One region of the Priestia sp. FSL W8-0001 genome, then DNA from elsewhere that is predicted to be linked to it. Evidence: a T-box and tRNA genes for the amino acid it is inferred to sense, from the RefSeq annotation. Region 1 holds a T-box; the other holds one or more tRNA genes.
The links. The T-box of region 1 lies ahead of thrS (threonine--tRNA ligase). A T-box ahead of a tRNA ligase gene usually reads a tRNA of that ligase, here a tRNA-Thr.
Positions count from the first base shown of each region.

Region 1 (3,318 bases):
TTGTAAAGCAAAAGGTGCGCCAAATCGGAAACAACAAGATGAGAAAACCATGCTGGCGATTGCCTTTGCAGACGTTTTTTTAAAAGAAAAAGGAAGCGTTCCAGATACTGTCTTTGCCGTTTTAAAAGAGGCCTTTAGCGATAAGGAGATTAGCGAGCTTTGTGCTTTTATTTGTTTCACAACCGCTTCTCAATATTATGGAGCTATGCTAGACTTACAGCCATAAAAACTAACAGAGGTTGCATAATGCAACCTCTGTTAGTTTTTAAATGTTTGTTTTATATAACCTTTTCCATTTTTAATTTCTACCTTGGCGAAAGCACCGTTCACAAGCGTAAGCTGAGGAGGCATATGCCCAAAGTCAAGATCATATGCAATAGGTACTTCAAGCTCTTTTAAAAGGGCTTCATACACATCTTCAGCTGTATAGCCTCCGACTGGATGGTTAGCAGTGCTTCGACCAAAAAGTATACCGCTACAATAATCAAACCAACCTGCTAGCTTCATTTGAACGAGTGTACGCCTAAGGTCTGTAGCTGATAGCTCACAGTTTTCAAAATACCAAACGAGCTTTTCACCCTGTAAAAACCTCTGCTGAAAGCTTTTAACATCCCCACATGGTGTGCCAATTGCATGACGGATTACGTCGATACATCCACCAAGTAACCTTCCTTCAATCACAAGCTCTTTGTTCCCAACCATTTTCCACTCGGTAGGTTCGGTTAAATGAAAGACGCAAGGAGATGGATTACTGTGCTGCCATTCTTTTTGAAAATAAGTAGAAGAGTACTGCGTAATACTCTTTCCTTCTTCAAGTTGTAATACTCGTTCCCACATCTTGGTCGTCTCATCCCAGTACTCGCCTCGCAAATCGACTAAATTTGGACCATGAGCTGTTGCAATACCGGTGTTTATGGTTAACGCAAATAGGAATAAGCTTGTATCAGAATAGCCTAAAACCCACTTTGGCTTAATTTCTTGAAATAAAAAGTGCTCAAAAATTTCAATCAAAAGCTCCCCACCCCAAGGCGGAATAATTAAATTTATTTCTTCGTTTTTGAGCATACTCATCAATTCATAAGCTCGCACTTTACCTGAAGCAGACTTTGCTTTTACCTGCGTCCAAACAGTTTGACCGCATTGAACCTTATACCCACGCTCCTCCATTTTGTCACAAGCTGATTGAAACATCTTATGTAAAGCGTCTGGAACCCCCGAAGAAGGAGCGGTTACACCTATGGTAGCGTCATGCTTTAAACGCGGAAATTGAATCATTACTAGCACTCCTTTATTTCTCTCAGCCGAATATGTATTGTTCATTATACCATAATTAACTTTAACTGGGTTATTTTATCTTTATTTTCCTTTTTTTAAAAATCCCTCTTGACTTAAGGAAAATCCATCCATTATAATCATCCGTAAGCATTGATAAGGACATGAATAACTTTTCATTTCTACTCAGAGACTAGGGCCTTTGGCTGCGAGCCCTTTAGAAACAAAGTTGATTTACCACCTTTGAGCTATTGCGGGGAAATGCTTTGCAGACTATCCGTAATCGGGAAATCCGTTATCGTTTTTGAGCACGACGTTTTTTTGTCGTGAAACTAGGGTGGTACCACGACCGCACTCGTCCCTTCTTTTGGGATGAGTGCGGTTTTTTATACAATTTTATAGATGGCGTTGATAAGAATACGAATCTTCTTTTACCTTTTATCCAGAGACTGGGGCCTTTGGCTGTGAGCCCTTTAAAAACAAAGTTGATTTACCATCTTTGAGCTATTGCGGGGAAATGCTTTGCAAACTATCCGTAATCGGGAAATCCGTTATCGTTTTTGAGCACGACGTTTTTTTGTCGTGAAACTAGGGTGGTACCACGACCGCACTCGTCCCTTCTTTTGGGATGAGTGCGTTTTTTTTATTTAATTATGAGGAGGAAAAACATGAGAAACGCAAAACTTGAAAAGCAAAACCATCAGCAGCTAGGAAAAGAGCTTGAACTCTTTTTGACTCTAGAAGAAGCACCCGGCATGCCCTTTTTCTTACCAAACGGCATGGCCATTCGAAACGAACTCGTTAACGATTGGAAACAAAAGCATATTCAAGCTCAATACGCAGAGATTCAAACACCCGTTATGATGAAACAGCATTTATGGGAACAGTCTGGACACTGGGACCACTATCAAGAAAATATGTATTTTTCAAACGTAGATGAACAGAGCTATGCCCTAAAGCCAATGAACTGCCCCGGCGCAATTTTATTGTTTAACAGCAAACGTAGAAGCTACCGAGAGCTTCCGGTTCGTTATGCTGAACTTGGACTCGTACACAGACATGAACTATCTGGATCTTTAAACGGTTTGTTTCGCGTTCGCTCATTTACGCAGGATGACGCACACTTATTTGTTACGCCTGCTCAAATTGAAGCAGAGCTTAATGGTGTCTTAAAGCTGGTTCATGAATTTTATGAGCAGTTTGGCTTTGAGTATAAGATAGAACTTTCAACTCGTCCTGAAAAATACATGGGAGACTTAAGCATGTGGGAACAAGCGGAAGCGTCTCTTGAAAATGTCTTAAAAGTAAGAGGGTTAGCGTACGATATTAATAAAGGAGACGGAGCGTTCTACGGGCCTAAAATTGATTTTCATATTTTAGACTCCCTTGGCCGAAGCTGGCAGTGTGGAACAGTTCAACTGGATTTTCAAATGCCTGAAAAATTCGACTGCACATATATCGGAGAAGATAACAACCCTCATCGCCCAGTAATGATTCATCGCGCAATTTACGGTTCAATCGAGCGTTTTATGGGTATTTTAATCGAGCATTATGGTGGAGACTTCCCTCTTTGGCTTGCACCTGTTCAAGTGAAAATTCTGCCGATTGCTGATGCTCATATAGACTACGCAAATGAAGTTGCACAGCGCTTACGTCAGCATGGAAGACGGGTTGAAGTTGATAGCCGAAAAGAAAAGATTGGCCTTAAAATTAGGGAAGCCACGCTAAGAAAAGCTCCTTATATCGTAATTATTGGCGATCAAGAAGTAGCGAATAGCAGCCTTGCCATTCGAAAACGCACGGATAATAGTCAGCACTCCCTAAAATTTGATGATTTTTTACTGGAGCTTGCACAAAATAGATAAAATAAAAGCGCTCAATATAACCATACTGAGCGCTTCCTTTTTTAAAACAACAGTTCCATCTGACGACTTTTAGTAGTAAATCCCATGTTTTCATAGAACTTTATTGCACGTTCGTTAAATTCCAACACGTTTAGTTCAATAGCATCTACTGATTTTTCTCTGCCGTATTTAACAATTTCAT
Region 1 is NZ_JBBPAL010000001.1:2,532,910-2,536,227, forward strand. Features, by position in the region: gene MKZ18_RS13505 (carboxymuconolactone decarboxylase family protein) at 1-226, shown strand, start outside; gene MKZ18_RS13510 (S66 family peptidase) at 259-1,275, opposite strand; T-box leader at 1,417-1,638, shown strand; gene thrS (threonine--tRNA ligase) at 1,941-3,137, shown strand; gene MKZ18_RS13520 (GNAT family N-acetyltransferase) at 3,179-3,318, opposite strand, start outside.

Region 2 (3,318 bases), 1.1 Mb from region 1:
GGACTCGAACCTACGACCGATCGGTTAACAGCCGATTGCTCTACCACTGAGCTACTGTGGAATAATAAATGGTGGGCCTAAGTGGACTCGAACCACCGACCTCACGCTTATCAGGCGTGCGCTCTAACCAGCTGAGCTATAGGCCCATTATGGAGCGGGTGATGAGAATCGAACTCACGACATCAGCTTGGAAGGCTGAGGTTTTACCATTAAACTACACCCGCTTAATTATATGGGGCGACTGATGGGAATCGAACCCACGAATGTCGGAACCACAATCCGATGCGTTAACCACTTCGCCACAATCGCCATATAGATGGTGGCTCGGGACGGAATCGAACCGCCGACACAAGGATTTTCAGTCCTTTGCTCTACCAACTGAGCTACCGAGCCTTTTTATAATGGCGGTCCCGACGGGAATCGAACCCGCGATCTCCTGCGTGACAGGCAGGCATGTTAACCGCTACACCACGGGACCACTTTGGTTGCGGGGACAGGATTTGAACCTGCGACCTTCGGGTTATGAGCCCGACGAGCTACCAGACTGCTCCACCCCGCGATAATTTGATAATAATATAATGGCGGAGGAAGAGGGATTCGAACCCCCGCGGGCTTTAACACCCCTGTCGGTTTTCAAGACCGATCCCTTCAGCCGGACTTGGGTATTCCTCCGTATATTATATATGGTAGCGGCGGAGGGGATCGAACCCCCGACCTCACGGGTATGAACCGTACGCTCTAGCCAGCTGAGCTACACCGCCATATTATCATAAATGTATTAAATTGGTGGAGCCTAGCGGGATCGAACCGCTGACCTCCTGCGTGCAAGGCAGGCGCTCTCCCAGCTGAGCTAAGGCCCCAGAAATGGTCGGGAAGACAGGATTCGAACCTGCGACCCCTTGGTCCCAAACCAAGTGCTCTACCAAGCTGAGCTACTTCCCGTTTATGGCGCGCCCGAGAGGAGTCGAACCCCTAACCTTTTGATCCGTAGTCAAACGCTCTATCCAATTGAGCTACGGGCGCTTATTAAAATGGTGCCGAGGGCCGGACTTGAACCGGCACGGTAGTCACCTACCGCAGGATTTTAAGTCCTGTGTGTCTGCCAATTCCACCACCCCGGCAGGACTTATTTGTGGAGCGGAAGACGAGGTTCGAACTCGCGACCCCCACCTTGGCAAGGTGGTGTTCTACCACTGAACTACTTCCGCGCATTATGAAATTAAATGGTGCGGGTGAAGGGACTTGAACCCCCACGTCGTAAAGACACTAGATCCTAAGTCTAGCGCGTCTGCCAATTCCGCCACACCCGCATGTGTGTATTTAAAATGGTGAGCCATGAAGGACTCGAACCTTCGACCCTCTGATTAAAAGTCAGATGCTCTACCAACTGAGCTAATGGCTCGAAAGTGGTGCCGGCAAGAGGACTTGAACCCCCAACCTACTGATTACAAGTCAGTTGCTCTACCAGTTGAGCTACACCGGCAACATATTCATGGTGGAGGATGACGGGATCGAACCGCCGACCCCCTGCTTGTAAGGCAGGTGCTCTCCCAGCTGAGCTAATCCTCCATTGATATAACAGCCTGGCAACGTCCTACTCTCACAGGGACAAAGTCCCAACTACCATCGGCGCTAGAGAACTTAACTTCCGTGTTCGGCATGGGAACGGGTGTGACCTCTCTGCTATCGCCACCAGACATATTATATTATACAACTTCTTTGAAAAAAAGCAAGACTTTTTTATCTTGTTCTCTCAAAACTAGATAACATTTCGCTGAGTACTAAGTTTACTGTCTAGCTACAGCTCCTAATTAGTCGCCTTCGCTTTTCTAATTTGGTTAAGTCCTCGATCGATTAGTATCAGTCAGCTACACACGTCGCCGTGCTTCCACCTCTGACCTATCAACCTGATCATCTTTCAGGGATCTTACTAGCTTGCGCTATGGGAAATCTCATCTTGAGGGGGGCTTCATGCTTAGATGCTTTCAGCACTTATCCCGTCCACACATAGCTACCCAGCGATGCCTTTGGCAAGACAACTGGTACACCAGCGGTGTGTCCATCCCGGTCCTCTCGTACTAAGGACAGCTCCTCTCAAATTTCCTACGCCCACGACGGATAGGGACCGAACTGTCTCACGACGTTCTGAACCCAGCTCGCGTACCGCTTTAATGGGCGAACAGCCCAACCCTTGGGACCGACTACAGCCCCAGGATGCGATGAGCCGACATCGAGGTGCCAAACCTCCCCGTCGATGTGGACTCTTGGGGGAGATAAGCCTGTTATCCCCGGGGTAGCTTTTATCCGTTGAGCGATGGCCCTTCCATGCGGAACCACCGGATCACTAAGCCCGACTTTCGTCCCTGCTCGACTTGTAGGTCTCGCAGTCAAGCTCCCTTGTGCCTTTACACTCTACGAATGATTTCCAACCATTCTGAGGGAACCTTTGGGCGCCTCCGTTACTCTTTAGGAGGCGACCGCCCCAGTCAAACTGCCCACCTGACACTGTCTCCCAGCCCGATCAGGGCTGCGGGTTAGAATTTCAATACAACCAGGGTAGTATCCCACCGACGCCTCCACCGAAGCTAGCGCTCCGGCTTCTCAGGCTCCTACCTATCCTGTACAAGCTGTACCAAAATTCAATATCAGGCTACAGTAAAGCTCCACGGGGTCTTTCCGTCCTGTCGCGGGTAACCTGCATCTTCACAGGTACTATAATTTCACCGAGTCTCTCGTTGAGACAGTGCCCAGATCGTTACGCCTTTCGTGCGGGTCGGAACTTACCCGACAAGGAATTTCGCTACCTTAGGACCGTTATAGTTACGGCCGCCGTTTACTGGGGCTTCGATTCAGAGCTTCTCCCAAAGGATAACCCCTCCTCTTAACCTTCCAGCACCGGGCAGGCGTCAGCCCCTATACTTCGCCTTGCGGCTTCGCAGAGACCTGTGTTTTTGCTAAACAGTCGCCTGGGCCTATTCACTGCGGCTCTCTCGGGCTATACACCCTACCAGAGCACCCCTTCTCCCGAAGTTACGGGGTCATTTTGCCGAGTTCCTTAACGAGAGTTCTCTCGATCACCTTAGGATTCTCTCCTCGCCTACCTGTGTCGGTTTGCGGTACGGGCACCTCCCGCCTCGCTAGAGGCTTTTCTTGGCAGTGTGGAATCAAGAACTTCGGTACTATATTTCCCTCGTCATCACAGCTCAGCCTTATGATGAGCGGATTTGCCTACTCATCAGCCTAACTGCTTGAACGCGCATATCCAGCAGCGCGCTTACTCTATCCTCCTGCGTCCCCCCATTACTCAAACGGCGGGGA
Region 2 is NZ_JBBPAL010000001.1:3,610,072-3,613,389, forward strand. Features, by position in the region: tRNA gene MKZ18_RS18955 (tRNA-Asn) at 1-61, opposite strand, end outside; tRNA gene MKZ18_RS18960 (tRNA-Ile) at 70-146, opposite strand; tRNA gene MKZ18_RS18965 (tRNA-Gly) at 151-224, opposite strand; tRNA gene MKZ18_RS18970 (tRNA-His) at 234-309, opposite strand; tRNA gene MKZ18_RS18975 (tRNA-Phe) at 318-393, opposite strand; tRNA gene MKZ18_RS18980 (tRNA-Asp) at 403-478, opposite strand; tRNA gene MKZ18_RS18985 (tRNA-Met) at 483-559, opposite strand; tRNA gene MKZ18_RS18990 (tRNA-Ser) at 580-672, opposite strand; tRNA gene MKZ18_RS18995 (tRNA-Met) at 685-761, opposite strand; tRNA gene MKZ18_RS19000 (tRNA-Ala) at 785-860, opposite strand; tRNA gene MKZ18_RS19005 (tRNA-Pro) at 866-942, opposite strand; tRNA gene MKZ18_RS19010 (tRNA-Arg) at 947-1,023, opposite strand; tRNA gene MKZ18_RS19015 (tRNA-Leu) at 1,033-1,121, opposite strand; tRNA gene MKZ18_RS19020 (tRNA-Gly) at 1,134-1,208, opposite strand; tRNA gene MKZ18_RS19025 (tRNA-Leu) at 1,225-1,310, opposite strand; tRNA gene MKZ18_RS19030 (tRNA-Lys) at 1,327-1,402, opposite strand; tRNA gene MKZ18_RS19035 (tRNA-Thr) at 1,408-1,483, opposite strand; tRNA gene MKZ18_RS19040 (tRNA-Val) at 1,494-1,569, opposite strand; rRNA gene rrf (5S ribosomal RNA) at 1,582-1,697, opposite strand; rRNA gene MKZ18_RS19050 (23S ribosomal RNA) at 1,835-3,318, opposite strand, start outside.
Region 2: it has a tRNA-Thr gene. The T-box ahead of thrS (threonine--tRNA ligase) is inferred to sense a tRNA for this amino acid. The anticodon was not compared.